3 regions of the Oceanobacillus timonensis genome follow, and region 2 is predicted to be linked to each of the others. Evidence: predicted binding sites of a transcription regulator. Region 2 holds the regulator's gene; each other region holds the start of a gene.
What was found. The regulator CtsR, encoded in region 2, represses protease genes until heat stress. The targets are predictions, from matches to a motif close to ATGGTCAATAAAGGTCAAACA.

Region 1 (10,910 bases), 2.7 Mb from region 2:
TATTTATCTCACCTTTGATAATGGCTATGAGCAGGGATATACGCAGGATATATTAGATGTGCTTGCACAAGAGGAAGTGCCTGCCGCTTTTTTTGTAACCGGACATTATGTGGAGAGTTCACCAGATTTGATCAAAAGAATGGTGGATGATGGACATATTATCGGTAACCATTCGTATCATCATCCTGACTTTACCGTGATGGATAAAGAAGCGATTCAAAAAGAACTGACAGATTTAGAACAGTCTGTAGCAGAGGTGAGTGACCAGAAAGAATTAACCTATGTCAGGCCGCCCCGTGGAACATTCAGTTCAGATACACTAAAATGGTCCACAGAACTCGGCCTTGTGCATGTATTCTGGTCACTGGCATTTATCGATTGGGAAACAAACGCACAAAAAGGTGCGGACTATGCTTATGATGAGATAATGAAACAAATACATCCCGGAGCCGTGATATTACTGCATGCTGTTTCCAGTGATAATGCAACAGCTTTGAAAAAAGTCATTCAAGATTTGAAACAAGAAGGGTACCAATTTAAAAGCCTTGATGATTTATGGATGCGTAAGCAATTGCCAAAGCAGTTTCCATATTAAATAAACAGTAATGAAGCAAAGAGCAAACCGGAGATAGTAAATCCGGTAAGCTCTTTTTCTTTTTTACAGCACATTTTTTTGATATACTTCTAAAAAATCTTATTTACGGCAGGTATTTAAGGTCTACAGATGAAAGGAAGAGCTATAAAAACCCTGTTAGAATAAGGTTTTCGTTATTAAAAATACAAAGGTCAAAAAAAAATAAAAAAATTTGACTAAAACACTTGAAAGTCAAAGAAGGTCAGAGTATAATGAAATTATAGTCAAAGATAGTCAAAGTCAAAACAACGAAATATTAACCTATCTGACTAAATCAAGGAGGAATGAGAAATGAAATGTCAAAACTGTGGCCAAAACGATGCAACCATCAATGCACAAATGCAAATGAATGGACAACGTATGGAAGTGCATCTTTGCCAAGAATGCTTACAAGAGATTCAAGGAAATATGATGAATAATGACTTTTTCTCTAATTCTCCATTTGGCAATATGGATCAATCATTTGCCAACAACTTTTTCCAAGGTAATGGACAGCAAAGTGGTGCAAGTGCACGCACGAGAACACAACAAAAATCAAACAATGGAAATGGTCTGATTGATCAGTTGGCAAAAAATATTACTGATCAGGCACGATCAGGAAAGATTGATCCTGTCATTGGCAGAGATAAAGAAATTAAACGCGTAATTGAAACATTAAATAGAAGAAATAAAAACAATCCGGTCTTAATCGGTGAACCAGGTGTTGGTAAAACAGCCATTGCAGAAGGATTGGCTGTGAATATTATCGAAGGAAATGTTCCAACGAAATTATTGAACAAAGAGATTTATCTGTTGGACGTATCCTCTCTGGTTGCCAATACTGGTGTCCGCGGTCAGTTTGAAGAAAGAATGAATAAGTTGATTGCTGAACTGCAAGAACGTAATGACGTTATTGTGTTTATTGACGAAATTCATTTACTTGTCGGCGCCGGTACAGCAGAAAGTTCACAAATGGATGCCGGCAACATCTTAAAACCGGCTCTGGCACGTGGTGACCTGCAAGTTATCGGTGCAACTACCTTAAAAGAATATCGTCAAATTGAAAAAGATGCGGCTTTAGAAAGACGTCTGCAGCCGATTATCGTCAAAGAACCATCTCTGGAAGATACGGTGAAAATTCTGAACGGCATTAAAGACCGTTATGAAAAATTCCATGAAGTACGTTATTCAGATGAAGTTGTTGAGGCGTTTGTTGGTTTATCCAACCGCTATATTCAAGACCGCTTCCTGCCGGATAAAGCGATTGACTTAATGGATGAAGTTGGTTCCCGCTTGAACTTGGCGAATGCACAAAAAGATTCTGAATCGCTGCAGCAACGTATCGATGAAATTGTTAAACAAAAACAGGAAGCAGCAGAGAAAGAAGATTATGAGCGTGCTGCCAACCTCCGTTATCAAGAAATTCAGTTGCAAAAACAACTGGATAAAGCAGAAGATGGCGAGAAGGTACTGGATATTGATATTTCGGATATTCAATTAATTGTAGAAGAAAAAACAGGTATACCAGTAACCAAAATGCAAAAAGATGAAAAAGAAAAAATGAAAAACTTAGCTGATGATCTTCGTGCCAAAGTTATTGGACAAGAAGAAGCAGTAAATAAAGTTGCTAAATCTATCCGCCGCAGCCGTGCCGGATTGAAAGCAAAAGAACGTCCTATTGGTTCCTTCCTGTTTGTCGGACCTACTGGTGTCGGTAAAACAGAATTAACCAAAGTACTGGCAGAAGAATTATTCGGTACGAGAGATGCGCTGCTACGTCTGGACATGAGTGAGTATATGGAAAAACACGCGGTGTCCAAAATTATCGGTTCACCACCAGGATATGTCGGACATGAAGAAGCTGGACAGCTGACCGAACGTGTCCGCAGAAACCCATATTCTATTCTGTTACTGGACGAAATTGAAAAAGCACATCCAGATGTACAGAATATGTTCTTGCAAATTATGGAGGACGGTCTTTTAACAGACTCTCATGGCAGAAAAGTAAGTTTTAAAGATACAGTTATCATTATGACAAGTAATGCTGGAACTGGTGAGAAAAAAGTAAGTGTCGGCTTTAATGCAGAAACACATGAATCAGTCGCTACACTGGAAATGTTGAGTAACTATTTCAAACCAGAATTCCTGAACCGTTTTGATGCGATTGTGAACTTCAATGAGCTGAAAGAAAATGATTTACTACAAATTGTTTCCTTAATGCTGCATGATTTAGAAGCAACCATGAAAGAAAATCAGATTACGATTACGATTTCTGATGAAGCAAAAGAACGTCTGGTGGAACTCGGATATGATGCCCGCTTTGGTGCACGTCCATTGCGCCGTGTTATCCAAGATAAAGTAGAGGATCAATTAACCGACTTGATTCTTGAAGGAGAAGACGTTACAGCAGTTCATGTGGATGTAGATGAAGAAGACATTGTCGTTTCTAATGCATCTTAATAGAGAGTAAAGTCATTGCGTAAGGCATTTCAAATAAAGGTAAGCATACAAAGATCAGTTGACCAATAAATGGTTAGCTGATCTTTTTTTATGTCCAAATAAAGTAATAACCAAATTTTGTATAGGAAAAGTATAGAATTTGAATGAATAGCTCTGATTTATAGGCGGGTATAATCGGATTAGGTCTTCTGGGGAAAAGTGAATCTTTGTAACAAAATGAAATTCCAGGATATGCAATTTAAAAAATGATGTTAGAAAAGATGATAGCGATGAAAAATAATTACGTGAAGCTGGGACTGATTTTGCTGCTTGTTTTCGCCTGTTTATCAGCTTTTCGGCTTATTTGGATGGACGTTTTTCAGAGTAGTACTCCTTTGGATATTGAAGAGGGAGAGCTTGATTTACGAGATTGGGATACAGTTGAAAAAGAAACTTTGCTATTGGACGGGGAATGGAATTTCTATCCATTCGCTTTTTTAATGGATGAAAATGAAACAGCACCAGTACCTGAAGAAACTGTTAAAGTCCCCGATGGCTGGAATAATATCTTGGGTTCTTCTACTGGTTATGGAACTTACCGTCTACAAATCAACGTTCCTTCAGGTCAAGACAGGAATTATCAATTATACATACCGAGTATCCGCAGTGCTTCTGACATCTATATCAATGGGGAGCAGCTGTCTTCATCAGGAAAAATTGCTGCTGAGAAAGAAGGTTTTATAGCTGAAAATTCTCCGCAAAGTGTTGTTTTTACAGCAAATGAAGAAGGCGTTATAGATATTGTGATTCAAGCTGCCAATTATAAAGATATACGAAGTTTTAACAGTGGTATTATTCGTTCCATTCGTTTTGGAACAGAAGAGGCGTTGACTAATGAAGTGCAGTTTTCTATTTATATGCAGATTGCGATGGTCATCGTTCTTCTTATTCATTCCAGATATGCGTTCATCCTGTATTTGATTGGAAATCAAGATAAGCGGTTACTCTTTTTTTCTTTATTAACTTTTATTTATGCGGTTCTATTTCTTCTTAGTGGAAAAGAAAAATTATTGCATGCCTTTTTCTATACGCAAAATGACTGGGGAATCCGATTTTTTGTAGCATTGGTATTGATAGAGTGTTATATTTTTCTGCAATGTACCAATCATCAAAAACTTCCTTATTGGAATAAAATATTCCCATATTTTCAATGGGGCGTATTTGGACTAGCCGCGGTAACATTGTTTCTGCCGCTGACCTTATCGCAAATGATTGTCTTGTTACCTGCCTATCTTATCGCAGGTTGTGGCCTTGTTGGTATCGGTGTGTTGACGATGATACGATCGTATAAGCAATCAGGAAACAGGAGTTTATTTTTAATCATATCCTGTGCTGCTGTTATTCATCAATTGATATGGGCATTGATATGGAGAGGAACCGGAGAATATATGCCGCATTATCCATTTGATTTGATTGTTGCCATCGTGTGTTTTATGGTGGTTTGGTTCAAAGGTTACTTTCGCGTACATGAGGAGACGAAAGAACTGGCCGCGACATTACAGCGGATGAATCAGGAAAAAGATCAATTTTTAGCAAATACCTCTCATGAATTCCGTAATCCATTGAACAGTATTTTATTACTTTCCAAAGCTGTGCGAGACAGGGAAGAAACAGCGATAACGGAACAAAGCAGGAATGATTTAAACACGGTTTTGAATGTAGGCAATCGAATGAACCTCCTGCTGACGGATTTATTGGAAGAGCGGCAATTGCAACAGGGGCAGCCAAGACTTGATAAACAGGTTATCAAATTGGAACCGATTGTTACAGGGGTAATAGACTTACTGCAATTTTCATCTAACGTGAAGAAGGTGCAAATTATCAATCGTATTTCTAAAACATTTCCTCCTGTATATGCTGATGAGAATCGGCTCACGCAAATTTTATTTAATTTAATTAAGAATGCTATCAAATTTACGGATCAAGGGAATATTACTATTTCTGCAACAGTAAACGGCGATATAGCGGAAATTCATGTTACTGACACAGGGATTGGTATTAGCCGGGAAATGCAGAAACGGTTATTTCTTCCCTATGAACAAGAAGAAACGCCAGAAGGGATGACGCGGGAAGGCGGTTTTGGATTGGGATTAAGTATTACAAAACAGCTGGTAGAACTTCATGGCGGAACCATCCGGGTTGCCTCTGTAAAAGGAGAGAAAACAACTTTTACTTTTACGTTGGAATTAGCATTCACGCAAGAAGAATCAATACCCCTCTCTGGAGAGAATAAACGAACTATCAAAGTGAATGAGGAAACAGAACAAATGGAAACGCCGCCTCCTTTGCAACATGATGAAAAACCATCTATTTTGGCAGTAGATGATGATCCTGCCAGTTTATTGGCTTTACAAGCGGTTCTGCCGGATGATCTATATCATCTGGTGCTTGTATCCAGTCCTGATCAGGCATTGAAAGAATTGGAAAAGGGAGAATGGGATATGGTCATTTCGGATATAATGATGCCAAAAATATCCGGATACAAGCTAACCAGAACGATTCGGGAAAGTTATTCTCTAACAGAACTTCCTATCCTGCTGCTGACAGGTGGGAATTCGGATATCCAAGCTGCTTTTGCAGCAGGCGCAAATGATTATATAACCAAACCGGTAGAGGCAACAGAGCTGAAAACCCGTCTGAATTCGTTGATTACGCTGAAACGGGTTGCTGAGCAGCAGCTACAATTGGAAACAATGTGGCTGCAAGCACAAATACAGCCGCACTTCTTATTTAATACATTAAATGCAATTAGAGCATTGAGCGAATGGGATCTGGAGGAGATGAGAAAGTTGCTGGATGAATTCGGAAATTTATTACGCAGTAAATTTCAGTTCCAGCAAATGCATTTGTTGATTCCTTTAGAAGAAGAATTACGTCTCGTTCACTCCTATCTATATATTGAACAAGTTCGTTTTGGAGAAGCGCTGCAGGTGAAATGGGATTTGGAAAATGCAGTGCAACACGGTATTAGGCAAGGAAAAGGGAAAGGGACAGTAAGCATCCGTTTGAAAAGAGAAGCAGCTAACCACAAAGCAATGATTACGGTAGAAGATGATGGAACAGGAATGGAAGAAGAAGAGATCACAGCCATTTTTAAAGGGGAATCGAACAGTGAATCAGGTGTAGGCATTATAAACTTGGAAAAAAGGTTGCACCGGCATTATGGAAAAGGGTTAACAATAGACAGTGCACCTGGACAGGGGACAAAGGTATCTTTTGAAATCGATACAGCTGATTAGTAAATAATTGATTATATGAGAAAAACCAAATAAAACTTCATTCTGCAGGGAGATGATCTTTTTTCTGTAGAATGAAGTGTTATTTTTAAGTCATTTTTTCCGGTTTTGAAAGAGATGAGAGCAGGAATAAAAAGAGCATTTATTCCATTAAAAACCAATAAAAAAGTTCTATAGATGACAGTTATTTTTAATATAGTATGATATGATTAAAAAAACAGAAAATTTTATCATGGATAATAAATTAGGCGATGTGTGTGAAAAGTAACTGGAAATGTGAATTGTAAAGCTGCTGTTTCATGTATAGAAATTGTATAGAAAAAGAGGAATAGATGTTATTTTGTAGCATGTATCTTTGGATTATAATAAAAGTTTGGAACACAGACAAGAGATAATCAGGAGGAGATTCAATGCTTCGTATAGCAATTATAGACGATGAACATTTAGCATTACAATATTTGAATTTACTGTTACGTAAACTAGAAGGTGTACATGTCACCGGGAAATATGTAGAGGCTGATGATTTAATCCACCATATCCAGGCCGAACACGTAGATGCTGTATTTATAGATATACATATGCCTGCAATTAAAGGAACAGATCTGGCGGAACAGCTGTTAAATATTCAACCTTCTTTACAAATTGGTTTTATTACGGCCTATGATGAATATGCGGTGAAAGCTTTTGAATTAAATGCAGTGGATTATATTCTGAAGCCTGTAAAACAGGAGCGTTTAGCTGTAACGGTACAGCGGATAATGGAAAGAAAGACGATGGATCAGCACACTGCAACAGGGGAATCGACCACCGTTATTAAGGACTTGGGAGCTTTACAGATATATCAGGATAATAAGCGGGCAGATGTGAAATGGCGTACGTCCAAAGCAAAAGAATTATTTGCCTACTTTATTTACAACCATGAAAATACCATTTTAAAAAGCGATTTGATCGAATTGCTGTGGAGCAATCTCTCGTGGGAAAAGGCAAATGCCCAGTTGTATACAGCTGTTTACCAAATTAGAAAGGTTATGGAGCAACAAGATATTCCTATTAAAATCGTCAGCCAAAAAGAATTTTACCAAATTGATATGGATCGTAGTATACATATTCAATCGCGCGAGTTTAAACTTGCCGCTTATGATTTATTAAAAAGAAAAACGATACATGCAGAACAGTATTTCACTGTACTGGAGGCGTATCAAGACGAGTACTTAGCCGGATTAGATTACTTTTGGGCTGTTAATGAGAGAAAAATCCTGAAAGATGTATGGCTGGAGCTTATCATTCGATTGGCAGATTATTTGCATCGTTATGAGAAAACATCATCCTATAATATATCAAAATTAGAAAGTTTAACTGATTTTGATACCGAAGCGGCAGAAATCGTGAAAGAAAAAAACTGGATTCACTGATGTCTTTTAAAAGAAGAGTTGATATAAATGAAGCGAGATTATATCCGAACGGGAATTTTTGTGATTCTCTGTATTATCAGTTTGTCTGTTTTGCGATTGATCTGGGTAGGTATATTTCAAGAAAATATAACTCCTGCTATTGAAGATGGAAAGCTTGATTTAAGTTCACGGGAAATAAAAGATAGAAAAACGCTGGTACTGGATGGAGAATGGGATTTTTACCCGTCGAGGTTTTTAATGCGGGAAGATGAATTACCTGCAGAAACACCAGAAGCGATCCAAGTTCCACATGGATGGGAGAATAATCTTGGTTCTCCTTTTGGTTACGGTACTTATCGACTGCAAATGAAGGTGAATCCGGATGATAATCAGAACTTTAAATTATATATACCAAATATCCGTACATCTTCTGAAGTCTATGTGAATGGCCGCAAAGTAGCAGAGACTGGCCGGCCTGCTGAAACAGAAATGGCCTATGTTGCGGATATTATGCCTAAGACAGTAACTTTTACAGCCGATGAAGAAGGAAACATCGATCTGATGATTCAAGTTGCAAATTATATAGATAGCAGAGATGGAGGTATTTATCTCTCGCTTCGGTTAGGAACAGATGCAGCAATTACAAGAGAAGTTCAGCTTACCAATTATTCTCAAGTTGTCATTGCGGCTATTCTGTTGATGCATACTTTATACACATTGATTATTTATTTTATAGGGGGAAGAGATAAAAAGGTTCTTTCTTTCTCGTTGTTAACCTTCAGTTTATTTTCCGGTTTTTTGTTTTATACTGGTGAAAAGTTACTGCAGCAATTTATTAATATAGGTTATGAATTAGAATTTTGGATGATACATACGGTGTATTTAGTCATTTTTTATGCACTGATTCAATGTATCGATCATCAAAAACTGCCTTATTGGAATAAAATCTTTCCATTTTTTAAATGGGCAATGGCTGCATTAGCTGTGTTAACTATCTTTTTATCGATGCCGCAAATTTTGGCACTTCGTCCTGTATATAATATATTTGCTCTTATTACGGTGGTTGTTACCAGTGTGTCGATTATTCTGATGTATAAAGATAAACCGAAAGCGAGAAACCTTATGCTGCTTGGCTTTATTGCCATTTCCAACCATGGAATATGGAATTTTATATGGTCAGGAAAAAGTGTTTATCTTACTTTTTACCCTTTCGATATGATAATTGCTGTTACTTGTTATACGATTGTCTGGTTCCAGGGATATTTTCAAAAGTATAGAGAAACAAAGGCACTAGCGGAAAGATTGAAAAAAGTGAATGAAGAAAAAGACCAGTTTTTAGCAAATACATCTCATGAATTCCGTAATCCGTTAAATAGTATATTGTTGCTGTCGGAGGCGGTACGAGACAGAGAAGAAACAACATTATCTAAACAGAGTATGGCGGAATTAAACACTGTCTTAAATGTAGGACAGCAGATGAACCTGTTGTTGACAGACTTATTGGAGACCAGAAACTTACAGATTAATAAACCGAGATTAAATAAACAGGTGGTTACATTGGAGCCGATTGTCACAGGGATTATCGATGCATTGCGTTTTTCATCTGACGTAAAGAATCTGTCCATTGTCCAGCTGATTCCCGGAGATTTTCCACCTGTGTATGCTGATGAAAATCGAGTGAAACAGATTATGTTTAATCTCATAGAAAACGCGATTAAGTATACCATGCAAGGATCCATTACCATCTTGGCTTCTGTTAAAGAACAGAACGCAGAAATTCATGTGACCGATACAGGCATTGGGATTAGCAGGGATTTGCAGAAGAGGATATTTCAGCCTTATGAACAAGGACATCCGGAAAATGAAATGTCTGAAGGTGGTTTAGGATTAGGATTAAATATAACCAAAAAGTTAGTAGAACTGCATGGCGGAACCATTTGGGTTTTTTCTGAAAAAGGAGAAAGGACAACCTTTACATTCACGTTAGCATTGGCATCACAAGAAGCGATGGAATCGTCTTCTGAAACCCAAATTGAAAAGGCTGCCAAGAAGAAAGACAGGGAACCCATAGAACAGCCAGCCTGGAAAAATGAGCAGGCACCATCTATCTTAATCGTCGATGATAGCCCAGCGAGTTTATTGGCGTTAAAGGCTATTATTTCCAATGATATGTATAACCTGGTCTTTCTTTCTTGTTCCAAACAAGCGGTAGAGGAACTGAAGAAACGGGATTGGGGTATGGTTATCTCGGATATTATGATGCCGGAAATATCAGGATATGAACTTACCAGGATTATTCGGGAACGTTATTCCCTGACAGAATTGCCTGTGCTACTTCTTACTGGTGGAACGACGGATATACAGGCAGCTTTTTTAGCTGGCGCAAATGACTATATTGCCAAACCTGTTGAGCCGGTGGAGTTGAAAGCACGGATGGATTCTTTGATAACACTGAAGCGTGTTTCCGAACAACAGGTGCAGCTGGAGACTTCCTGGCTGCAGGCACAGATTCAGCCGCATTTTTTATTTAATACATTAAATTCCATCATGGCATTAAGTGAATTGGATGTAGAAAGAATGAGAAAGCTTCTGAATGAATTCAGTAATTTGCTAAGAAGTAAATTTCAATTTCAGCATATGAAAGAACTGATCCCTCTGGAAGAAGAATTAAATATTGTCCGTTCGTATCTGTATATTGAGCAGGTCCGTTTTGGAGAAGCTTTACAGGTAGCGTGGAACCTGGAGGAAGAACGAGGTATATATGTCCCGTTTTTATCCATTCAGCCGCTGGTAGAAAATGCGGTACAGCATGGGATCCGGAATAATAAAGGGAGAGGAACAGTTACCATTACCTGTAAAAAAGATATTACCCGTTCTAGAGCAATTATCACGGTGGAAGATGATGGAACAGGAATAGAAGAAACAGACATTCCAGCTATTTTAAAAGGAGAATCAAATAGCAAATCGGGAGTCGGCATTTTGAATGTGGATAAACGATTACAACAGCATTTTGGAAGAGGATTACAGATTGTCCGTTCGCCGGGCCAGGGAACAAAAGTGTTTTTTGAGGTGGATTTGCCTTCAACGGAATAAGATATACATCCAATCTTTAGATAGAACAGATGTGATGAAAAAGAGGTTATTACCGAATCAAGGTAATAGCCTCTTTTT
Region 2 (10,910 bases):
AAAATAATAGAGATGAAGTAGAACTTCATTGTCCGCATTGTAATGGCACTATGATTGAAGCGAAAAACGTCCCAAGTGATTAGCATCTACTTGGGACGTGATTTAGTCGCGTTAGCGATTTTGTTCTTTTGATAATATAATTTTGACGTTGGTGAGAAAATTCGCTAACGTCTTTTTTTCAGGGTCGTTGTCTGCCCTGCTTCCACTTTGAAAATAAAGAAGAATGAAAACTTTTTAATAGAGAGCAGTAAACGAAGTTATAGTCCTATACAGTGAGGGTGAGCAAACAGATTATGTTCGTGAGGTTGCGGGATGATATTAACTCTGCTCCCGAAAATATTTGTGTGTCGAGAAATCGATACTGAATGAAGTTTCACATTATATATTGTCGAAATAATCATTTAAAGAAGACTGCAATACAATAAAATGAACGATAAAGTTATTTCATTTGAAATATATAGTGATGCCCTAAACAATTTGCATATTCACAAAAAAGAGATGATAATTTAAGCATATGAATAAGCTTACAATAAATAGTAATAGGGAAGGAAGGGAGGAAGCCAGATTGGAACAATTCATCGGAGACAATTTTTCAGTTATCTTATTACGGCTGTTTATTGCTTTACTATTATCCGGCTTAATTGGTTTTGAACGGGAAATTAATAATCATTCAGCCGGGTTTCGTACGCATATACTGGTAGGGGTAGGCTCTTGCTTGATGATGATTTTATCGTTCTTTGGTTTTATTGCTTTTATACATCAATACGACAACGTTCAATTTGATCCTGCTCGTATCCCGTCCTATGTAATCAGTGGTATTGGATTTCTTGGCGCTGGTACCATCATTGTTTATGGAGGAGCTATCAAAGGACTAACCACCGCTGCTTCTATATGGGCTGTAGCAGGAATTGGATTAGTAGTCGGAGCTGGAATGTATAGCGCTGCTATTGTAACTACTCTAATTATTCTAGTCAGTTTAATTTTTTTAAACCAAATCGAATATTTCTTTCCACGTTTCAGATCCAGTAATTTTATTGAGATTATTGCTTCAAAAGATTTTGAAATACATGAAGCAGTAAAGTCAATTGAAGAAAAGCATTTCAGTATTAAACAAGTAGAGATAAAGCAGCTGGAGGGTGATCAGCGTAGAATTCATATATGGACAGATATGAAGAGGGATAATAATTTAGTTTATTTATTTGACGATATATCTAAACAGCAAGGGGTAGTAAATATAACGAAGCGGGATTAAATGATAAAGATGTTCAACTATTTACTTACGTTTGAAGGGGGAATAATCGCAGCCTTGCCAGTTTGAACATGTACTTAAATAACACATGCTTAAATATTTTCATAGATTTTCTATAATTTAGTTTTGATTTTTGGTCTGTTTGTCAAAAATAGAAGTATCATCCATTTGCAACAGAAGAAATTTATATTATAATAAAACCATAGTCAAAGTTAGTCAAAGTCAAAAGGAATAATTTATCAAATAAATTATTTGATTTGAGGTGCAAAGGATGAGTAACATTTCAGATATTATTGAACAATATTTGAAAAAAGTATTACAGGCAGAGGAACAGCAAGCGATTGAGATAAAAAGAAGTGAAATTGCAGATCAGTTTCAATGTGTACCTTCTCAAATAAATTATGTTATTAATACCCGTTTTACAATTGAGAAAGGGTATATCGTCGAAAGTAAGCGCGGAGGCGGAGGGTATATCCGCATCATGCGTGTTCGTCATCAGGATAATTCGGAATTAATCGATGAAATTATTTATTTAATCGGTGATTCGATTCCTCAACGTGCTGCAATAGACATTTTAGACCGCCTGTTAGAGGAGGAACTGCTTACAGCACGTGAAGCTAAATTAATATTAGCTAGTATTGACCGAACGACGTTAGCTTTTCAATTACCACTTAGAGATGAGTTGCGTGCGCGTATCCTTAAATCTGCATTAACAACACTCAAGTATTTGAACGATTAATGACCTAAAAGGGGAGGAATCGTATGGAATGCCAGGAATGCCATGAAAGAAAGGCGACATTGCATTTTAAACATATCATAAATGGGCAGGAGAAAAAAATCAGCCTTTGTGAGATATGTGCAAAGAAAAAAGGATATCTGACTTATCCGGAAGAAGGCTATTCCTTGAATGATCTGTTAGCAGGATTGTTTCAAAAAGATGGGCTACATTTAAACGCTGCAGGAACAGCAAATACGAATCAGCCTAAACAGCCTCCAGATTTAAAATGTCCATCTTGCGGCAGAACGTTTAGCGAATTTAAAGAAGCCGGGAAATTTGGCTGTGCAGATTGCTATGCTTCTTTTGGTTCAAAGGTAGAGCCAATTTTACGGCGTGTACATGCCGGGAATACCAAACACACCGGAAGAATTCCGAAACGTGCTGGGAAGTATATTCAGCAACAACGATTAATTACTTCCCATAAAGCGGAGTTAAAGCAATTGATTGAAGATGAAGAATTTGAAAAAGCAGCTGTTCTTCGCGATAAAATCAGAGAGCTGGAAAAAGCAAATCAACAAAATAAGGAAGCGGGTGATAACACGTGACATTAGAATCGTTTATCAATGAGGCGGTTAGCCCGTGGATGCTGGAGGATGGTCCGGATAAAGATATTGTCATGAGCAGCCGCATCCGTTTGGCCCGCAACTTTGCAGATAAATTGTATCCAACATCGGGGAATAAAGAAGCATTGGAAGATGTGCTGCAATTTATAAAGGAAAATTATGTGGAGCAAGACGATTCCAAGCAGGATTCTCTCTCTTTCATACCAATGAAGCAGTTAAATATGATTGAAAAACATGTTTTGGTGGAAAAACACTTAGTAAGTCCACATTTAATAAAACATAGTGAGTATGCGGCTGTTTTATTATCGGAAAATGAGCAGACTTCCATTATGGTAAATGAAGAGGACCATTTGCGTATGCAGGTGTATTATCCAGGACTTCAGTTAAGGAATGCTCTGGAGAAAGCTTATTATCTAGATGATTGGATGGAAGAAGAAGCCGACTATGCGTTTGATGAGACAAAAGGATATCTGACCAGCTGTCCTACCAATATTGGAACTGGCATGAGAGCTTCCATTATGATGCATTTACCTGCACTTGTACTTACGAAGCAAATGAATCGGCTAATCCCTGCTATCAACCAACTGGGACTTGTTGTCAGAGGTATATATGGGGAAGGCAGTGAGGCAAGAGGGAATATATTTCAAATATCGAATCAGATTACACTGGGTAAGTCGGAAGAAGATATTGTGGAAGACTTGGAAAGTATCGTGAATCAACTTGTGGAACATGAACGCATGGCCCGTCAGTATATTTATGAACAATCCGAGATCCGTTTAGAGGATCGTGTTTTCCGGTCGTATGGAACGCTTAAAAATAGTAGAATTATTGATTCCAAGGAAGCTGCTATCTGTATTTCTAATTTGCGTCTGGGAATTGATTTAGGCATAATAGAAAATATTTCCGAGAATATACTGAATGAATTGATGGTTTTAACACAGCCTGGATTCTTGCAACATTATGCCAATAAAGAACTCCGCTCTGATGAACGTGATATTCGCAGAGCATCTATTATTCGCGAAAGATTAAATTTGAAAAAGTAGGAGGAAAAAACATATGATGTTTGGTCGCTTTACAGAGAGAGCACAAAAGGTACTGGCACTATCTCAAGATGAGGCTGTACGATTAGGCCATAATAATATCGGGACAGAACATATTCTTCTTGGTTTAGTACGTGAAGGAGAAGGTATTGCCGCAAAAGCATTACAGTCTCTTGGTCTAGAGGTAGCTAAAATTCAAGAGGAAGTGGAAAAACTGATTGGTGTTGGCAAACAGCCTTCTCAATCTATTCACTATACCCCGAGAGCGAAAAAGGTTGTTGAATTATCTCAAGATGAGGCAAGAAAATTAGGCCACTCCTACGTGGGTACAGAACATATCCTTTTAGGTTTAATCCGTGAAGGAGAAGGAGTTGCTGCCCGTGTTTTAAATAACCTCGGTGTGAGCTTAAATAAAGCCAGACAGCAAGTTCTTCAGTTGTTGGGGAGCAATGAGTCTCAGGCAGGCAGACAAGGGCGTACAGGACAGCAGACAAACGCAAGCACGCCTACTTTAGATTCGTTAGCCCGTGATTTAACAGTCAGTGCGAAAGAAGGAAAAATTGATCCAGTTATTGGACGTTCTCAGGAAATTGAACGTGTGATTCAAGTATTGAGCCGCCGCACCAAAAATAATCCTGTATTAATTGGAGAACCTGGTGTCGGGAAGACTGCTGTTGCAGAAGGGTTGGCACAGCAGATTATTGATAACGAAGTGCCGGAAACACTCCGGGACAAACGTGTCATGACATTGGATATGGGTACAGTAGTTGCAGGGACAAAGTATCGTGGTGAGTTTGAGGACCGTCTGAAAAAAGTTATGGAAGAGATTCGTCAATCCGGCAATGTTATTTTATTTATTGATGAACTTCATACGCTTATTGGTGCCGGTGGAGCAGAAGGTGCGATTGATGCATCGAATATCCTGAAACCGTCCCTGGCTCGCGGTGACTTGCAATGTATTGGTGCAACGACACTGGATGAATACCGTAAATATATCGAAAAAGATGCCGCGCTGGAACGCCGTTTCCAACCGATTCAAGTGGATGAACCGACATTGGATGAAACCATTCAAATTTTGAAAGGTTTACGGGACCGCTATGAAGCACATCACCGTGTCACTATTACGGATGAAGCCATTGAAGCAGCGGCAACGTTATCAGATCGTTATATTACCGATCGCTTTTTACCGGACAAAGCTATCGATTTAATTGATGAGGCCGGTTCAAAAGTACGCTTAAATTCCTATACGGTTCCGCCAAATTTAAAAGAGCTGGAACAAAAACTGGAAGAAGTAAGAAAAGAAAAAGATGCTGCTGTCCAAAGCCAGGAGTTTGAAAAAGCAGCTTCTTTAAGAGATTCTGAGCAACGCTATCGGGAAAAACTTGAAAAAACAAAGAATGAATGGAAAGAAAAACAAGGACAAACGGATTCGGAAGTGAAGATGGAAGACATTGCTGCCGTGGTATCTATCTGGACAGGAGTTCCTGTTGCTAAGATGACCAAAGATGAGAGCGATCGTTTGTTAAACATGGAAGAAATTCTTCATGATCGTGTCATTGGGCAATCCGAAGCTGTGGATGCAGTGGCTAAAGCAATACGTCGTGCCCGCGCTGGATTAAAAGATCCGAAGCGTCCAATCGGCTCATTCATATTCCTTGGACCAACTGGTATTGGGAAGACAGAACTTGCCCGTGCACTTGCAGAAGTGATGTTTGCTGATGAAGATGCAATGATCCGGATTGATATGTCAGAGTATATGGAAAGACATGCGACGTCCCGTTTAGTGGGATCTCCTCCGGGCTATGTAGGCTATGAAGAAGGCGGCCAATTAACCGAGAAAGTCCGTCGTAAACCATATTCTGTTGTTCTGCTGGATGAAGTGGAAAAAGCACATCCCGAAGTCTTTAATATTCTTTTGCAGGTGCTTGAAGATGGCCGGCTGACTGATTCCAAAGGAAGAGTTGTTGATTTCCGTAATACCGTAATCATCATGACTTCCAATGTTGGTGCAAATGAACTGAGACGTAATAAATATGTTGGTTTCACTTTAGATAATGACCAGAAGAGAGAACATGAAGATATGAAATCAAAAGTGTTGGATGAATTGAAAAAAGCATTTCGTCCAGAATTTTTGAACCGTATTGATGAGACAATTGTGTTCCACTCTTTAGAGAAAAAACACATGAAAGATATTGCATCATTAATGCTGAAACAGCTGCAAAAACGTTTGGAAGAGCAAGAATTAACGCTTTCTCTTACAGATAAGGCAATTGAAAAAATTGCTAATGAAGGCTTTGATCCAGAATATGGAGCTCGTCCGCTTCGACGTTCTATTCAAAATAATATAGAGAATTTATTATCAGAAGAGCTTTTAAAAGGAAACATCGAAAAAGAGCAGAAAGTGAAGATAGGGTTGAATAGCAAAGGAGACTTTGTTGTCCTTTCTTAATACAGGATGTAAGGTGAGAAAGCTAGAAGAATGCGGTTCTTCTAGCTTTCTTTTTTCCCTGAAGATACTTGTGGCATAAGTATGGAAGAGTGTTTTTAAATTTGATGTTTTTCTGTAACCTATGAAATCGAAAAATAGTCTATAATAGAAAATAAGGCTGGTTCAATGTAGAGTGAAGTTTGTCAGGTTGAACGTTGCCTGAAGGAGGTCCTGAAACGTTGGCAAAAAGGAAAACAAAATTTGTCTGTCAAGAATGTGGATATGAATCAGTGAAGTTTATGGGGAAATGTCCAGCTTGCCAGCAATGGAATACAATGGTTGAAGAAGTTGAAGCTACTGCTGTGAAAGGCAGAGCAGGATATATGTCTGACACAGCCTCCTCTCAAAAACCGGAAAAAATTACTTCGATAGAAACAAAAGAGGAACCCCGTATTACGACGAAAATGCGGGAATTTAATCGTGTATTAGGCGGAGGCGTTGTATTAGGGTCGCTGGTTTTAATTGGCGGGGATCCGGGTATTGGAAAGTCAACCCTCTTACTGCAAATATCTGCGCAATTGGCAGAGAAGGAATTGCCGGTTCTTTATGTGTCTGGTGAGGAATCTACACGGCAAACGAAATTACGTGCTGATCGGTTAGATATAAAAACAGATGCATTATATGTTTTATCAGAAACAAAATTAATGGATATCAGCAGACAGATAGAAGAAATCAATCCTTCCTTTGTTGTCGTGGATTCCATTCAAACGATTTTTAAAGAAGAAGTAACCAGTGCTCCCGGCAGTGTGTCTCAGGTTCGAGAGTGTACCATGGAACTGATGAAAATAGCGAAGACCAAGGGAATTCCCATTTTCATTGTCGGTCACGTGACCAAAGAAGGATCGATTGCCGGTCCACGTTTATTGGAGCATATGGTAGATGCAGTATTGTACTTTGAAGGAGAGAGACACCATACTTACCGTATTTTAAGAGGTGTGAAGAACCGTTTTGGAAGTACGAATGAAATGGGGATTTTTGAGATGAAGGAAGAAGGGTTGCGTGAAGTCATGAATCCTTCAGAAATTTTCCTGGAAGAAAGGTCTCAAGGAGCTGCCGGATCAACCGTTGTCGCTTCGATGGAAGGAACCCGCCCCGTTTTAGTAGAGATACAAGCATTGATTTCACCGACAAGCTTCGGGAATCCGCGCAGAACAGCTACAGGAGTGGATCATAATCGTGTCCCGCTTTTGATGGCTGTATTGGAAAAACGTGTTGGAATGATGCTGCAAAATCAGGATGCTTATATTAAAGTAGCTGGCGGCGTGAAGCTGGACGAGCCGGCAATTGATTTAGCGCTGGCGGTCAGTATTGCTTCGAGCTTCCGTGATCATTCAACGAAGCCGGACGATATTTTTATTGGCGAGGTTGGTTTAACAGGTGAAATTCGCAGGGTGTCCCGTATCGAACAACGGGTACAGGAATCTGCAAAACTGGGATTTAAACGGGTTATTTGCCCGACAAATAATTTAGACGGATGGAATTACCCGGAAGGAATTGAAGTAATCGGTGTTTCTAATGTACAGGAAGCTTTAGAGATTGGATTGCGTCAGTAGATTTTTCATGAGAATTGCTAGTAAAAAAGCATATATTCCATGTTTTTGGGTAATACTACTATAATAGTCAGGAGGTGAAAGGAATTGATGAGAAAAGTAGTACACTTATTTTTTATTATATTAGGCGGTACCATGGGGTATCTCTATCTTCCAGTAATCGTCCGGTTATTAAATGTTGCTGAATCAAGCTGGTTAACTTCATCTATATTGGGAATGATTGTTGGAGCTATTATATTTTTTATCTTGTCTTATTTACTAGTAAACTATATTGTAAATTTCTTTCGTTGGGTGGAAGATGGACTGGTAAAAATACCGGCCATGGATTTGTTTTTTGGCAGTATTGGTTTAATTGTCGGTCTCGTTATAGCTTACTTTGTTAATATGCCGTTCCAAGATATGAGTATTCGTGTATTTTCACAGGTTCTGCCGCTTTTTATCATGATTATTCTCGGGTATTTAGGATTCCAAGTCGGTTTTCGCCGGCGTGAGGAATTTATGAATATACTCAAACCGACGAAAAAGGAAAAGCGCCGCAGCAATGAGGAAGAGGATACAGATACGGCCTCTGTGAGGCCAAGCTCGAAAATTTTAGATACAAGTGTCATCATTGATGGACGTATTGCGGATATTTGCCAGACAAACTTTTTAGAAGGAACCATCGTTATTCCACAGTTTGTCCTTGGTGAATTACAGCATATTGCAGATTCATCGGATGCGTTGAAGCGGAACCGGGGCAGACGTGGTTTGGATATCCTGAACCGGATCCAAAAAGAGCTTGCGGTACCGGTAGAAATCTACGAAGGTGATTTTGAAGATATTCCCGAGGTAGACAGCAAACTGATTAAATTAGCAAAAGTCATTGATGGGATTGTCGTTACCAATGATTTTAATTTAAATAAAGTATGTGACTTCCAGGGCGTGTCGGTCTTAAATATTAATGACCTTGCCAATGCCGTGAAGCCGGTTGTTCTGCCGGGTGAAGAGCTGCATGTTCAAGTTATTAAAGACGGGAAAGAACATAATCAGGGTGTTGCCTATTTAGATGATGGCACGATGATCGTTGTGGAAGAAGGCAGGGATTATATCGGCAAAAATATAGAGGTTGTGATTACCAGCGTTCTGCAAACCTCTGCAGGCCGAATGATTTTTGCAAAACCAAAATTACTTGAAAAAGCGTTGTAAAAAGGGTATAACTGATAAAGGATAAAAAAAGTGATAACATGTATATGTTATCACTTTTCGTATAGAGCTTGTTTATAAGGTGAGGGAAAAAACATCTTTGCTGAGAAGGATTCAAAAAATATCATATCTCATTTTTTGAAAGCAAAAAAGCAGGCAGCTATTATCTAAACAATGAAGGAGGCATTTTAAATGAGTAAGGAAGTCCGCGTACGTTATGCACCTAGTCCAACAGGGCATTTGCATATTGGTAACGCCCGTACGGCTTTATTTAATTATTTATATGCAAAACATTTTGATGGAAAATTTATCATCCGCACCGAAGATACAGATGCTAAAAGAAATGTAGAGGGCGGCGAAGAGAGTCAGTTAAAATATTTAAAATGGCTCGGTTTAGAATGGGATGAAGGTGCAGATATCGGCGGAGATTACGGTCCTTACCGTCAGACAGAACGCTTGGATATCTATCAAAAATTTGTAGATGAACTGCTGGAGCGTAATTTGGCTTATAAATGCTATATGACAGAAGAAGAGTTAGAGGCAGAGCGGGAAGAACAGCGTGCGAATGGACAAGTACCAAAATACGCTGGCAAACACAGCAATCTGACAGAAGAAGAAATAAAGACTTTTGAAGCAGAAGGCAGAACACCGAGTATCCGTCTCCGTGTTCCAAAAAACGAAACCTATACATTCCAGGATATTGTCCGTGGAGCAATCACATTTGAATCCAGTGATTTTGGGGATTGGGTAATTGTAAAGAAAAATGGAATCCCTACTTATAATTTTGCTGTAGCGATTGATGATCATTTTATGGAAATTACGGATGTATTGCGGGGAGAAGAGCATATTTCCAACACACCGAAACAAATGATGGTTTTTGATGCGTTTGGATGGACAGCACCGCGTTATGGACATATGACGCTCATTCTGAATGAAGAACGTAAAAAACTGAGTAAACGTGATGAGCATATTCTCCAATTTATCGAGCAATATCGTAATCTAGGTTACTTACCGGAAGCAATGTTTAACTTCATCAGTTTACTTGGATGGTCTCCAGTCGGTGAAGAAGAGATGTTCACACAAGACGAGTTAATTAACATTTTCGATCCGGAACGTTTATCGACTTCTGCTGCGATTTTTGATCAGCATAAATTGAAATGGATGAACAATGAATATATTAAGAAAGCAGATTTACATCGTGTCGTTGATTTAGCATTGCCGCATTTAATTGAAGCTGGAAAACTCCCGGAAGACATGGATGATGAAACGAGGGAATGGGCAGAAAATGTGATTAGCTTGTACCGTGAACAATTGCGCTACGGAGCAGAAATCGTTGAATTGACAGACTTGTTTTTCCAAGAGGATATTACGTATGGAGAAGCAGAATGGGAAGTTTTAGGAGAAGAACAAGTTCCCGAAGTATTACAAGTATTCACAGATAAATTGATTCATTTAGAGTCGTTTGATAAAGATTCCATTAAAGCACAATTTAAAGCAACCCAAAAAGAAACAGGACATCGCGGGAAAAAGCTCTTTATGCCAATCCGTGTTGCGACAACCGGACAAATGCATGGTCCGGAGCTTCCTTTTGCCATTGAGCTGCTTGGAAGAGATGTTGTTGTGAAGCGTCTGGATAAATTATTAAAGGAAATGAATGCTTAGGAGTTCACATTTCCTGCATTATATAATATATTATCCTTATAAGAAATGCCTATGAAAATGAAATATCAATAAAGCGTTGATGGGGTAAAGTAAAGAAGAATATCTTACACAGAGAGAATCACATTTGCTGCGAGTGATTTTAAGATGTCTTTTCGAAGTGCGCCTCAGAGTCTATCATGGAACGAACATAGAGTACATGGTAGCGGTTCTCTGCCGTTAACAGGAGCAAAGTGGGGAAGGATATTTTTCCTGAACAGAGTGGAACCGCGCTAAAAAAGCGTCTCTGTGTTTTCAATAACACAGAGACGCTTTTTTTATAACTGGTAAAAGGAGAGGGGAGCAAATTGGATAGTAATATACTTCCATATTGTAACAAGGATGCTTCCTGATTATTTAAA
Region 3 (10,910 bases), 3.2 Mb from region 2:
TTGGCAAAAGTTAGCTGAAGAGCGTGCCCCTAGGAAAGCAAAACGGTCCGCTGTAGCGGTTGCCTTACACCTTACCTTCTCATCTTTGTCAACTGATGTATGTAAGTAATGATCAACCCCTGTTCCGATGGAAAGGAACTTACTTTTTTAAGGGCGAAAATTGAGTTATTAAGAAAAAACAAGCCAGGGTGTTCAACCCTGACTTGTTTTTTTGATTGTATTACAATTCATTTTTATTATTCTTTACGTTCAAAAATGTCATCAATCAAGCCATATTCTTTAGACTGTTCTGCACTCATGAATTTATCGCGCTCTGTATCATGCTCAATAACTTCTAAAGGCTGACCAGTATTTTCAGACATGATGCGATTCATACGTCTTTTAATTTCAATAATTCTATTAGCATGAATTTCGATGTCTGTTGCTTGACCTTGCGTACCACCTAGAGGCTGGTGAATCATAATCTCACTGTTTGGCAATGCAAAACGTTTGCCTTTTTCACCAGCGTTAAGCAAGAATGCTCCCATAGAAGCTGCCATACCAATGCAGATGGTAGATACATCTGATTTAATGAAGTTCATTGTATCAAAGATGGCCATACCGGCTGTGATAGAACCACCAGGAGAATTAATATATAAAGAAATATCTTTTCCTGGATCTTCTGCTTCTAAGAATAAAAGCTGTGCTACAATGGAATTGGCCACATTGTCATCAATGCCGCTTCCAAGCAGAATAATCCGGTCTTTTAATAAACGGGAGTAAATATCATATGCACGTTCACCACGATTTGTTTGTTCAATAACTGTAGGTACTAAATTCATTTAAAAATCCTCCTTAAGTTGCCAACTTTAATGGCTGATGATTTTTTCTATACTTTATATGATAGCTCATTGGTCAATAAAGGTCAAACAAAAAGTTTCACCAAATTTATACTTTAACCATCATTCCCGATTTTATGTTTGTTAAACATGAAAATATGAAACACTTGGCGATGGATACAGAAGAACTTTTCATCAAATTATAGAAAAGGGCTTGTCTCAAAGGTTATTCATATGTATAATAAAGATTGTGTTTTTGATAAATAACATGCGCCCATAGCTCAGCTGGATAGAGCACTGGTTTCCGGTACCAGGTTTGCCGGGGGTTCGAATCCCTCTGGGCGCACTATATAAAATCCATAATGACAAGGGTTAGAGACATTCTTATCCCTTGTCTTTTTTAATGAAAATATATTCTGTTCTAACGAATTGCAAACCTCCGTGTTTCGAAATAAATTAATTCAGTCTAAACTTCCAAAAGAAAAGTCTTTTCCTCTCTTTTCATTGTCCTAAATTCGATGCTTCCATATTTTCATTATCCCCCAAAAAGCTCTTTTTTTATTTGCAAAAATAGCATATCCCATGCTCATACATACTTATTCTTTTTTAAAACCATTATCATTTCTCCAAGAACAGTTGTCCTGCAGCAACGCAAATGTCATACTATAATTAACTTATTAAAGGATATCAAGCAAGGAGGAAAAATATGAGCCTGAAGTCAAGCATCTATAAGATATTACGTATATGGAATGATGTTGATGCCGTCAAAAAGGGGAGAGTAGGGAAACGAATCGGCAGACGTGTAACTGGACGCGCTGCTGGAAAATCGATTAGAAAACTATTTAAATAAATTCTCTTCATCTATAATAATAAAAATAATCCTTTTATTATTATAGATGAAGAGTTATTATAACTTACTCCTATTAAATTGAATCAGAGAGCTCTTCAAAACAGATTCATTAAGTAAGGTAAAATCATTGATGCAGCATCTTCGAGAAAAAAGTTCCCCGAATTAGACAGAAAAACGAAGATTGAAGCAACCTGTCGTGTCTCAAGTATAGCGAATAATACCTTTATGAAACAAATGATTATTACAAACAGAACCTTGATGCCAAAGGTTCGGCACAAATGTATTAACAGTTATTATTTTAAAGTAAGGAAGCGTATCATGTCTTATATCATAATTATCATATATGTTACTGCTCTTGAAGTGGTATACTCTGTTTTTGATGAAAAAGTAAAAACAAGTTGGGTTTTTTCAGTTTTTAGAATTTCTTCGGTTGTCAGCTTGTTCATTGTCAGTATAAAACTAGAAGGATTTTTGTTTTATTTAGGAATTATTGTTGTACCGTTTGTCTCTATTACTATTATTCGTTTATTTTTTTCTGAAAATAAACCAACGATTAAAAATGATATACTGTTTTTCTTTTGTATGGTGATTTTTGTATTAGTGATGAGATTTTAAAGATTTGATTTTCAAATCCATTTATCATCATTATAATTTGTTTACATCACAAAAAAGAAATGACGTTGGCGAATGCTCATCCCATTCCCGTATTAATAAAGGTTTGAGATTTCTTTCACCAACGTCACACACGTACAGTCTCTTACATTTGAATAAAGCATGTCTCTCTAAAAACTCGTGCACTTTCTCACAAGAAGATGCAAAAAGAAGTTCTTCTCTTAAAGAAGGATTTAAAACCGGTTTACTTCATTTCTATTCATTTCATCACACTTTTTCACGGACAAGGCTGGTTAGATGTTTCATTGCCTCTTCTTCATCTTCCCCTTCAATAATAAGCGTTATTTCTACCCCTTTTGTCAGGGCTAAGCTCATTAATCCCATAATGCTTTTCGCATTTACTTTTTTCTGATCCTTTTCTAAAAATATATGTGAATCAAATCGATTGGCCTCTTGTACAAAATAGGCAGCTGGCCTTGCTTGCAGTCCTGAATCCAATTCAATCTTCACTGTTTTCTCAACCAACAAATTCACTCTCCTGTCTGTAAGTAAACGCATCCATTTTTTTGAATGCAGATAAATATCTGCATTGACTATGTGCGATGGTTATTGTGTTGTTCTTTGCATTATATCATATTCTGCGGATACTAGCATTAATTACCAAGCTGGAAATCTCCTTGCCTGATCTTTTCTGCAAATTCATCAATTTTTTTCAAGCGATGGTTCACACCTGATTTCGAAATTTTTCCACTGCTGACAAATTCACCTAATTCCTTTAACGAAACCTCTTCATACTGCACCCGCAGCTTAGCTATCTCTTGTAATTTCTCCGGCAGTTGTTCCAATCCAACTGTCCGTTCAATCAATTTAATGTTTTCAACTTGGCGGAAAGCGGCACCAATCGTTTTATTTAAATTCGCCGTTTCACAATTGACCAGCCTGTTGACAGAGTTTCTCATATCACGGACAATACGTACATCCTCAAATTTTAATAACGCCTGATGGGCTCCAATAACGCCTAAAAAAGCAGTAATTTTCTCCGCTTCTTTCATATATACAATATGTCCGTTTTTTCGCTCTAACGTTCTGGCATGTAAATCATATTCATTGAGTATGGATTTCAATGCTTCTGCATGTTCCTCGTAATAATTGAAAATCTCCAAATGATAGGAGGATGTCTCCGGGTTATTCATCGACCCGCCAGCCAGAAAAGCTCCACGAAGATAGGCTTTTCGACAACAATCTTTATCGACATATTTTTTGGAAATAGACCGGGTGATTTGATACTGATTTTTGATTAAATCTAAATCCTCTAATAAGGATTGTACGCCGTCTTTCATACGGACGATATAAACATTATTCTTTTTTAATTTCATTTTTTTCCGTACCAGAAGTTCTACCGGCAACGTATAATTTTGTTTGATTAATGTGTAGATACGCCTTGCAATTGCTGCGTTTTCCGTCTGGACATCCAATCCGTAACCTTGCTTTGATATAGAAATAACGCCATTCATTCGGACAAGTGCAGCCAGCTCAGCAAACTGACAGCAAGAATCCGATTGAATAGCGGTTAGCTCTTTCTTGATATCTGATGCGAAGGACATCGTATCACACTCCTTCCCCTTTTGAGCACTTTAAAACTTCAAAGAGCGGGGTATGTATGCTGCCCCACTCTAAATACTATAAAAACCGATAAAGCATCTCAGCTATTTTATCATTATTATGACGGAGTGTTCCATCTTTATGCTTCACGACAATATTTCCGGGAAAGACTTCTACATCCATCGTTTTTAAACGGGCAATATCCGCTTCTACGGGTACTGCTTTCTCTTCTTTATAAATTTCCTGTGTTTCCGCGTCTATCGGCTGATTGTGGACGATCACATAATCAATACAATTATCACCTACATGATCATGGATCGCCTGTACATGGTCTGCTGCAGAATAATTGGTTGTTTCTCCGTCCTGGGTCATGATATTACAAACATATACAATCTTTGCTTCTGTATTTAATAATGCTTCCTTCACTTCCGGCACAATTAAATTTGGCATGATGGAAGTATAGAGGCTTCCTGGGGAAATAACAATCAAGTCTGCCTTTTGAATCGATTCTACAGCGTTAGGCAACGGCTGCAGAGGCTGCGGCTCTAAAAAGACACGCTTAATCCTTTTTCCGGACAGTGGAATATTCGATTCACCATGGACAATCTCTCCATCTTCCATAATCGCATGTAAAGACATATTTTCATTCGATATCGGATAGATGTTCCCTTTCACATTCAAAACCCGTGAAATTTCTTTGATGCCTTGGTTAAAGTTACCGGTCATCGATGTCATGGCCGCCAGTAATAAATTCCCCAATGAATGACCTGTCAGTCCGTTTCCCTGTTGAAACCGGTGCTGGAATAGCTCTAACAGCATCGGTTCTGCATCCGATAGCGCTGCAATCACATTTCGGATATCTCCAGGTGCAGGCATTTCCATCTCGGAACGAATTCTTCCTGTACTGCCGCCATCATCTGCAACGGTGACGATGGCTGTTAAATCCACCGGCAAATCTTTTAATCCCCGAAGCAAAACCGGCATTCCTGTTCCTCCGCCAATAGCTGTTATTTTGGGAACATCACTCATGATGATGGAACCTTTCTCTTTTCAATATCCCTGTGGGAGACATGGGTAATATAATCATCACTGAATTGCTTGGAAAAATACTCCGCTAGAGCAACGGAACGGTGTTGTCCTCCTGTACAGCCAATTGCAATGACTAATTGCGATTTCCCTTCTTTTTTATACTGCGGAAACATGAAACGGAATAAGTCATTTAATTTCTCCGTAAACAACTGTGTATCCGACCATTTAAACACATAGGAATCTACTTCCTGATTTAAACCTGTTAAAGGCTTGAGCGCAGATACATAATGTGGATTCGGTAAAAAACGGACATCAAAAACCAAATCGGCATCAATCGGAATACCATATTTAAATCCAAACGATACGAAGTGGACAGAAAACACTTCCTGTATTTCTTCCTTGTATAATTGGAGAATTCTCTCACGTAAATCTCTCGGCTTCAAATCGGATGTATCAATAATCCGTTGGGAACGGCCGCGTAATTCATCTATAATAACTCGCTCCTGGTGGATTCCATTTAAGGGGAGTCCGCCAACCGCTAAAGGATGGGAACGTCTTGTTTCTTTATATCTGGACACCAATGTTTCATCCGTAGCATCTAAAAATAAAATATGGCTCTGAATCCATGGTTTATGGCTAATCGCGTCTAAAGCCTTATACAAGGAATCAAAAAATTCTCTTCCTCTGAGATCCATGACAAGTGCCACTTTTTGAATGGTATTGGAAGCATCTTTCATTAATTCTAAAAATTTGGGAAGAAGTGCAGGAGGCAGGTTATCTACACAATAATAACCTAGATCTTCAAAACTTTGTACCGCAACTGTTTTCCCAGCTCCTGACATCCCCGTAATAATAACGAGTTTTGTTTCTTTTTCCTGTTTCACTAAACTCTCCCCTTTCCAACCTCTTCCAACAAACAACTGTACTTATATATATCTGCTTTATATTATATTAGAAAATATCACATTCGCCAAGCTATTGGGCCAGTTCCCTTTCCCTTCCTTATACAGATGCAAAGAAAACATCGTATATTCCCGGAGCATACAGAGAAGATTATTCTTCTTTTCGTTGATCTATTTTTATATAAAAAAATGGACAGGTGAGTCACCTGTCCCAAAACTAATCTATCTATTAAAAGGGGGTCAATTAGTTAATTCTATAATACCCTTTTTGTGTTTCATGCGTGTTACAACAAGGTTAAGATGCAATTACCGGAGATTAATTTTTTTATACAAATCACATCCATAGACGGAAGCACCCGGCTGATTCGACAAAATTCAATAACTTTCGAATCAGTTACCACCTAAAAAACGACAATTATATGAATTAATCTTCTAACGTTTCTACATATTTAATTGCAGTTTCAGCTGCGATACTTCCATCACCTGTAGCTGTAACAATTTGTCTGAGGTCTTTTGCACGGATATCTCCAGCTGCAAAGATGCCAGGGATTTTTGTTTCCATGTTTTCAGACGTAGGAATATATCCTTCTTCATCTGTAATTCCTAAGTCAGTAAATGGATCATTTAAAGGAAGCATACCGATATAAACAAACACACCGTTTGCCGGGAAATCATATACTTCGTCTGTTTTGACATTTTTTAAAGAGATACTGCTGACTTTTCCTTCTGGACCGTTAATTTTTTCAGGTACCGTATCCCAGATAAATTCAATTTTTTCATTATTAAAAGCACGATCTTGCAAAATGCGCTGCGCACGCAATTCGTCACGGCGGTGAACAATGGTTACTTTGCTTGCAAATCTGGTTAAATAAACCCCTTCTTCGACAGCAGAGTCTCCACCTCCGACAACAAGGAGTTCTTTGTTTTTAAAGAAAGCACCGTCACAAACTGCACAGTAGGAAACGCCGCGTCCACCAAGCTCTTCTTCACCCGGGATGCCAAGTTTTTTATATTGTGCACCTGTTGCAATAATAAAAGCTTTGGTATGAAATACCTTCTTTCCGGCATAGATGGTTTTATAATGACCATGATCTTCAATGGATTTAATATCTCCATAAGCATATTCCGCACCAAATTTTTTAGCGTGATCAAACATTTTATTCGACAAATCCGGTCCTAAAATATGATCAAATCCGGGATAATTTTCTACATCTTCTGTGTTTGCTACTTGACCGCCTGGTATACCGCGCTCAAGCATCAGTGTATCTAAATTTGCACGGGAAGCATAAACAGCGGCTGTCATGCCAGCTGGTCCAGCTCCGGCAATAATTACATCATATATTTTCTCTTCGGACATTCCGTATCGCCCCTTTATCCTTATAATATTCTAATTCCATCGTATAGTGTAATGAAATTAAGATATAACGTCTATCTTTTTGCTCACTTCTTTAACGCCCAAGGCCCTTCTTCTTCTGATAACTTCGGGTGCCGCTTTAAGCCTTCTTCCCATAAACGCAACGCTTTGCTCGGGTTCCCTGTTTTATAAGCTGTTACGCTAAACCATTTATAATAGGATATTCTCCTTTTAGCCTGCTCTAAAGAAACATTTTGATACCGCTCATACGCTAATGTATAATTAGCTGTTTTCGCAAACACTTCAGCAATCCGCAGCTTTTGTTCCTCATGCATTGGATAGATATTGTTTATGATTTGAATATGTTTCTGATAGGCGGGGTCTTCTGTTTCATAATAAAACAACGCTAAATTTAAATGGCTGTGTAAATTATTTGGTTCTTCTTCCAGCAAATCCTCTTCAATATGCATCGCTTCTTCTTTTTTACCGGTATAAAACAGAGCCTGTGCATAATCGTGGACTGCCAGCTTTTGTTCTGGAAAATGTTCCATAATCTCTTCAATAACAGGAATGGCTGTTTCCCACTCCTCATTTTCAATATGGTAAAAGGCCGTTTCCTGCAAAATAATCAGTTCATCCTCATCCTCCAGAGCCAAGTTTTCTTCTTCTTCATCTTCCATTTTGATAAAGTCGAGCAACTGTGCAGCATCGTTGCTGAAATCCCCTTCCGGCTTCTTATCCAGATACAATTGTGCATACTTTTTAGCATCTTGAAGCAATCCAAGATGCGCATAGTTATTCGCAGCTAAATAATAACAATCCACATACTCCCCTGTCTGCAAAACATCTGTCAGCAGCTGATTGGCTTGGTGGTAAGCACCAATTTCTGTATAAATGACGGACAGTTGACATTTATATAAAGGAAAATAAGGTTTGGCTTCAATTGCTTTTTGAATCCATTTAATCGCAATGTCAAACTTTCTTTTCTTAAATGCTTCGACACCTTTTGTATAATAAAAGTCGCCTTCTGGAATGAATGGGGTTACGTTATTATTCGTTTTTGCTTTATTTCTTTTCCCTTTTAACATGCATCTCCCCCGTTCTTAAAGACAAGTCGAAAAAAGTATATCATAAAATATAGCATATTCCTACGTTTGTTGTTTATTTATATAGTGAAACCTTGAACACATATAGATATCAAAAAATAAGACGCATGGCAAAAAGGGATTTGCACATGCATCTTATGTTTGATTTTCACTCTTTTTTATTTATCTGGATGAGTGGTTTCGTATAATAATTGTTCCAGTTCTTTTCGGTATGCTGCTGCTTCGTCTTTTGTCCAGCCAAGTTCTTTTTCCATAAATGGAAGCACGGTGTCCATATGTGTCTCTACCCATGGACGATTAAAGAACAATGCACCGGAACGACGGATAAAGAAGTCAACTGCTTTATACGCCATTTCATCATTGATTGCGTATAATACTTGTGCAAAAACAGCCGGTTCAATATTTTCTTTTTTCGCAGCTTCTTTATTGTCTTTATAAAGTGTGAAGACTTTTTCTACATTGGAACCATAACGCTGGGTAAGCTCTGCAGCTTCGTCTTCTGTTAAGCCAAGGCTGACGCCTTCTTTCACTTTTTCTTCTTTAAATTTCTTAAAGCCTTTTGATCCGCCGACTTCACCACCGGAAATAGGCAGATGTTTCGTCTGGCTTTCGGTATATAAAATGCCTTCTTCTTCTTTTAACTGTTTGGCTACCGTATTCACAACTTGCTCACCCATTTTACGGTATCCAGTTAATTTTCCGCCTGCCATGGAAAGCAATCCGGAATCCGATTGGAAAACTTCATCTTTACGGGAAATTTCGCTCGGATTGTCTGTACCTTCTTCTGCAATTAAAGGTCGCAACCCAGCCCAGCTAGATTCAACTTTACTTGCATCAATGCCGACAGAAGGGAACATATAATTAATCGCATTTAAGATATAATCCCGATCTTTTTCTGTCATGGTTGGATGTGCAATATTTCCTTGATAGTCAGTATCCGTTGTACCAACATACGTTTTACCACCGCGCGGAATAGCAAATACCATCCGGCCATCCGGCGTATCGAAATAGACAGCCTGTTTAAGCGGAAATACGGATTCATCAAATACGAGATGGACACCTTTTGTTAAATGAAGTGTTTTTCCTTTTTTCGAACCATCCAGTTCACGGACATCATCTACCCATGGACCGCCGGCGTTAATGATTTTTTTCGCATAGATTTTATGCTGTTCTTTTGTGATTTGATTTTCTGCAACTACACCAATCACTTTTCCATCTTCATAAATGAATTCAACTGCTTTGGTATAGTTTACTGCTTTTACATCGTGTTCAACTGCTTTTTTCAACACTTCAACCGTTAAACGCGCGTCATCTGTTTTATATTCAACATAAAAACCGCCGCCTCGAAGCTCATCTTTTTTGACAAGTGGTTCGCGTTTTAATACTTCAGCCGGTTTTAACATTTTACGGCGTTCTGATTTTTTAACACCTGCCAAAAAGTCATAGACACGTAAACCAATATTGGATGTCAATGGTCCTAAATTGCTGCCTTTATGAAACGGTAACAGCATCCACTCCGGCGTGGTAACATGCGGTCCATTTTCATAAACAACTGCACGTTCTTTCCCTACTTCAGCAACCATTTTCACCTCAAACTGCTGTAAATAGCGCAAACCGCCATGTACTAATTTAGTAGAACGGCTGGACGTACCAGCTGCGAAATCCTGCATTTCAATAAGACCTGTGCGCAAACCTCTTGTAGCAGCATCTAATGAAATACCGGCACCGGTAATACCTCCACCAATCACTAATAAATCAAGTTCTTCACTTTCCAGCGTTTCCAGTACTTCTTTGCGTTGCTTACCTGAAAATTCACTCATAAACTCCACTCCTATAATTATCTATAGTTTCTTATTCCCTATTTAAAGACGGTTATGCATCTGAAAGCATAAGAAAAGTTGATTACCTGAACAGCCTTTGTTTTATTTTGCATCTGTTATCTACCTCAGATAAATAAAAAAAGACCACAAGATCACCAGTATTAAAAAATACCGGTAGTCCCGCGGCCTCTCCATCATTTCTCCGTCCGTTTCTATTAACTTCATTTTATATCCTAACATATCTTATATATGTTGTATAGCTTTTTGATTGATGAACGGATTTTTATTCGTATCGTTCGGTATGCTGGGTGTGCTGGCGTAAAAACTGCCAAAAACCCACATACAGCAGGACTATGACAAAACTTCTGCCAATGCTTTAAATATATAGTAGCTGGAAACAGATCCCGGATCGATATGTCCAACCGATTTTTCCTTGAAATAAGATGCTCTGCCTTTTGTGGCCTCCATCTGCTCAGTAGATTCCATTGCTTCTTTTGCAGTTGTTTCTAATTTTTCTGCACTGATTTCATCCTGTTCTTTCCACCAGGAAGCAAGCGGTTCCCATACATCCACCATTGTTTTTTCGCCGGTAGTCGATTTCCCCCGCTGCTGAATACCTTGTGCAGCCGCCTCCAAACCTGCTGCTATAGCGTCTTGATCTATTGTGTCTTTTCCTTTTACGGCCATCGACATTTTTAAGAATGCCGTGCCATAAAGCGGACCGGATGCGCCGCCTACTTTAGACATCAAGGTCATAGCAACGTCTTTTAATAAAGCGGACACGTCATCATACGTAGATTCCTCCAGCTTTTTGTCC

Region 1: a site for CtsR is predicted at 823-843, ahead of B7E05_RS08415 (ATP-dependent Clp protease ATP-binding subunit). Genes of this name have one in related genera too.
Region 3: a site for CtsR is predicted at 891-911, ahead of clpP (ATP-dependent Clp endopeptidase proteolytic subunit ClpP). Genes of this name have one in related genera too.

Annotation. Positions count from the first base shown of each region.
Region 1 covers NZ_LT800497.1:1,735,874-1,746,783, forward strand. The annotation lists gene pdaA (delta-lactam-biosynthetic de-N-acetylase) at 1-595, shown strand, start outside; gene B7E05_RS08415 (ATP-dependent Clp protease ATP-binding subunit) at 926-3,073, shown strand; gene B7E05_RS08420 (ATP-binding response regulator) at 3,343-6,351, shown strand; gene B7E05_RS08425 (response regulator) at 6,759-7,760, shown strand; gene B7E05_RS08430 (ATP-binding protein) at 7,788-10,832, shown strand.
Region 2 covers NZ_LT800497.1:4,417,909-4,428,818, reverse strand. The annotation lists gene B7E05_RS21820 (hypothetical protein) at 1-83, shown strand, start outside; gene B7E05_RS21815 (MgtC/SapB family protein) at 515-1,252, shown strand; gene B7E05_RS21810 (CtsR family transcriptional regulator) at 1,521-1,988, shown strand; gene mcsA (protein-arginine kinase activator protein McsA) at 2,012-2,572, shown strand; gene mcsB (protein-arginine kinase McsB) at 2,569-3,633, shown strand; gene clpC (ATP-dependent protease ATP-binding subunit ClpC) at 3,647-6,079, shown strand; gene radA (DNA repair protein RadA) at 6,298-7,671, shown strand; gene B7E05_RS21785 (PIN/TRAM domain-containing protein) at 7,756-8,853, shown strand; gene gltX (glutamate--tRNA ligase) at 9,043-10,512, shown strand; T-box leader at 10,580-10,800, shown strand.
Region 3 covers NZ_LT800497.1:1,251,311-1,262,220, reverse strand. The annotation lists gene clpP (ATP-dependent Clp endopeptidase proteolytic subunit ClpP) at 237-821, opposite strand; tRNA gene B7E05_RS06075 (tRNA-Arg) at 1,089-1,164, shown strand; gene B7E05_RS22080 (hypothetical protein) at 1,525-1,668, shown strand; gene B7E05_RS06070 (hypothetical protein) at 1,987-2,283, shown strand; gene B7E05_RS06065 (HPr family phosphocarrier protein) at 2,548-2,805, opposite strand; gene whiA (DNA-binding protein WhiA) at 2,934-3,884, opposite strand; gene B7E05_RS06055 (gluconeogenesis factor YvcK family protein) at 3,961-4,911, opposite strand; gene rapZ (RNase adapter RapZ) at 4,908-5,795, opposite strand; gene trxB (thioredoxin-disulfide reductase) at 6,238-7,170, opposite strand; gene B7E05_RS06040 (tetratricopeptide repeat protein) at 7,254-8,255, opposite strand; gene B7E05_RS06035 (glycerol-3-phosphate dehydrogenase/oxidase) at 8,432-10,093, opposite strand; gene dhaL (dihydroxyacetone kinase subunit DhaL) at 10,445-10,910, opposite strand, start outside.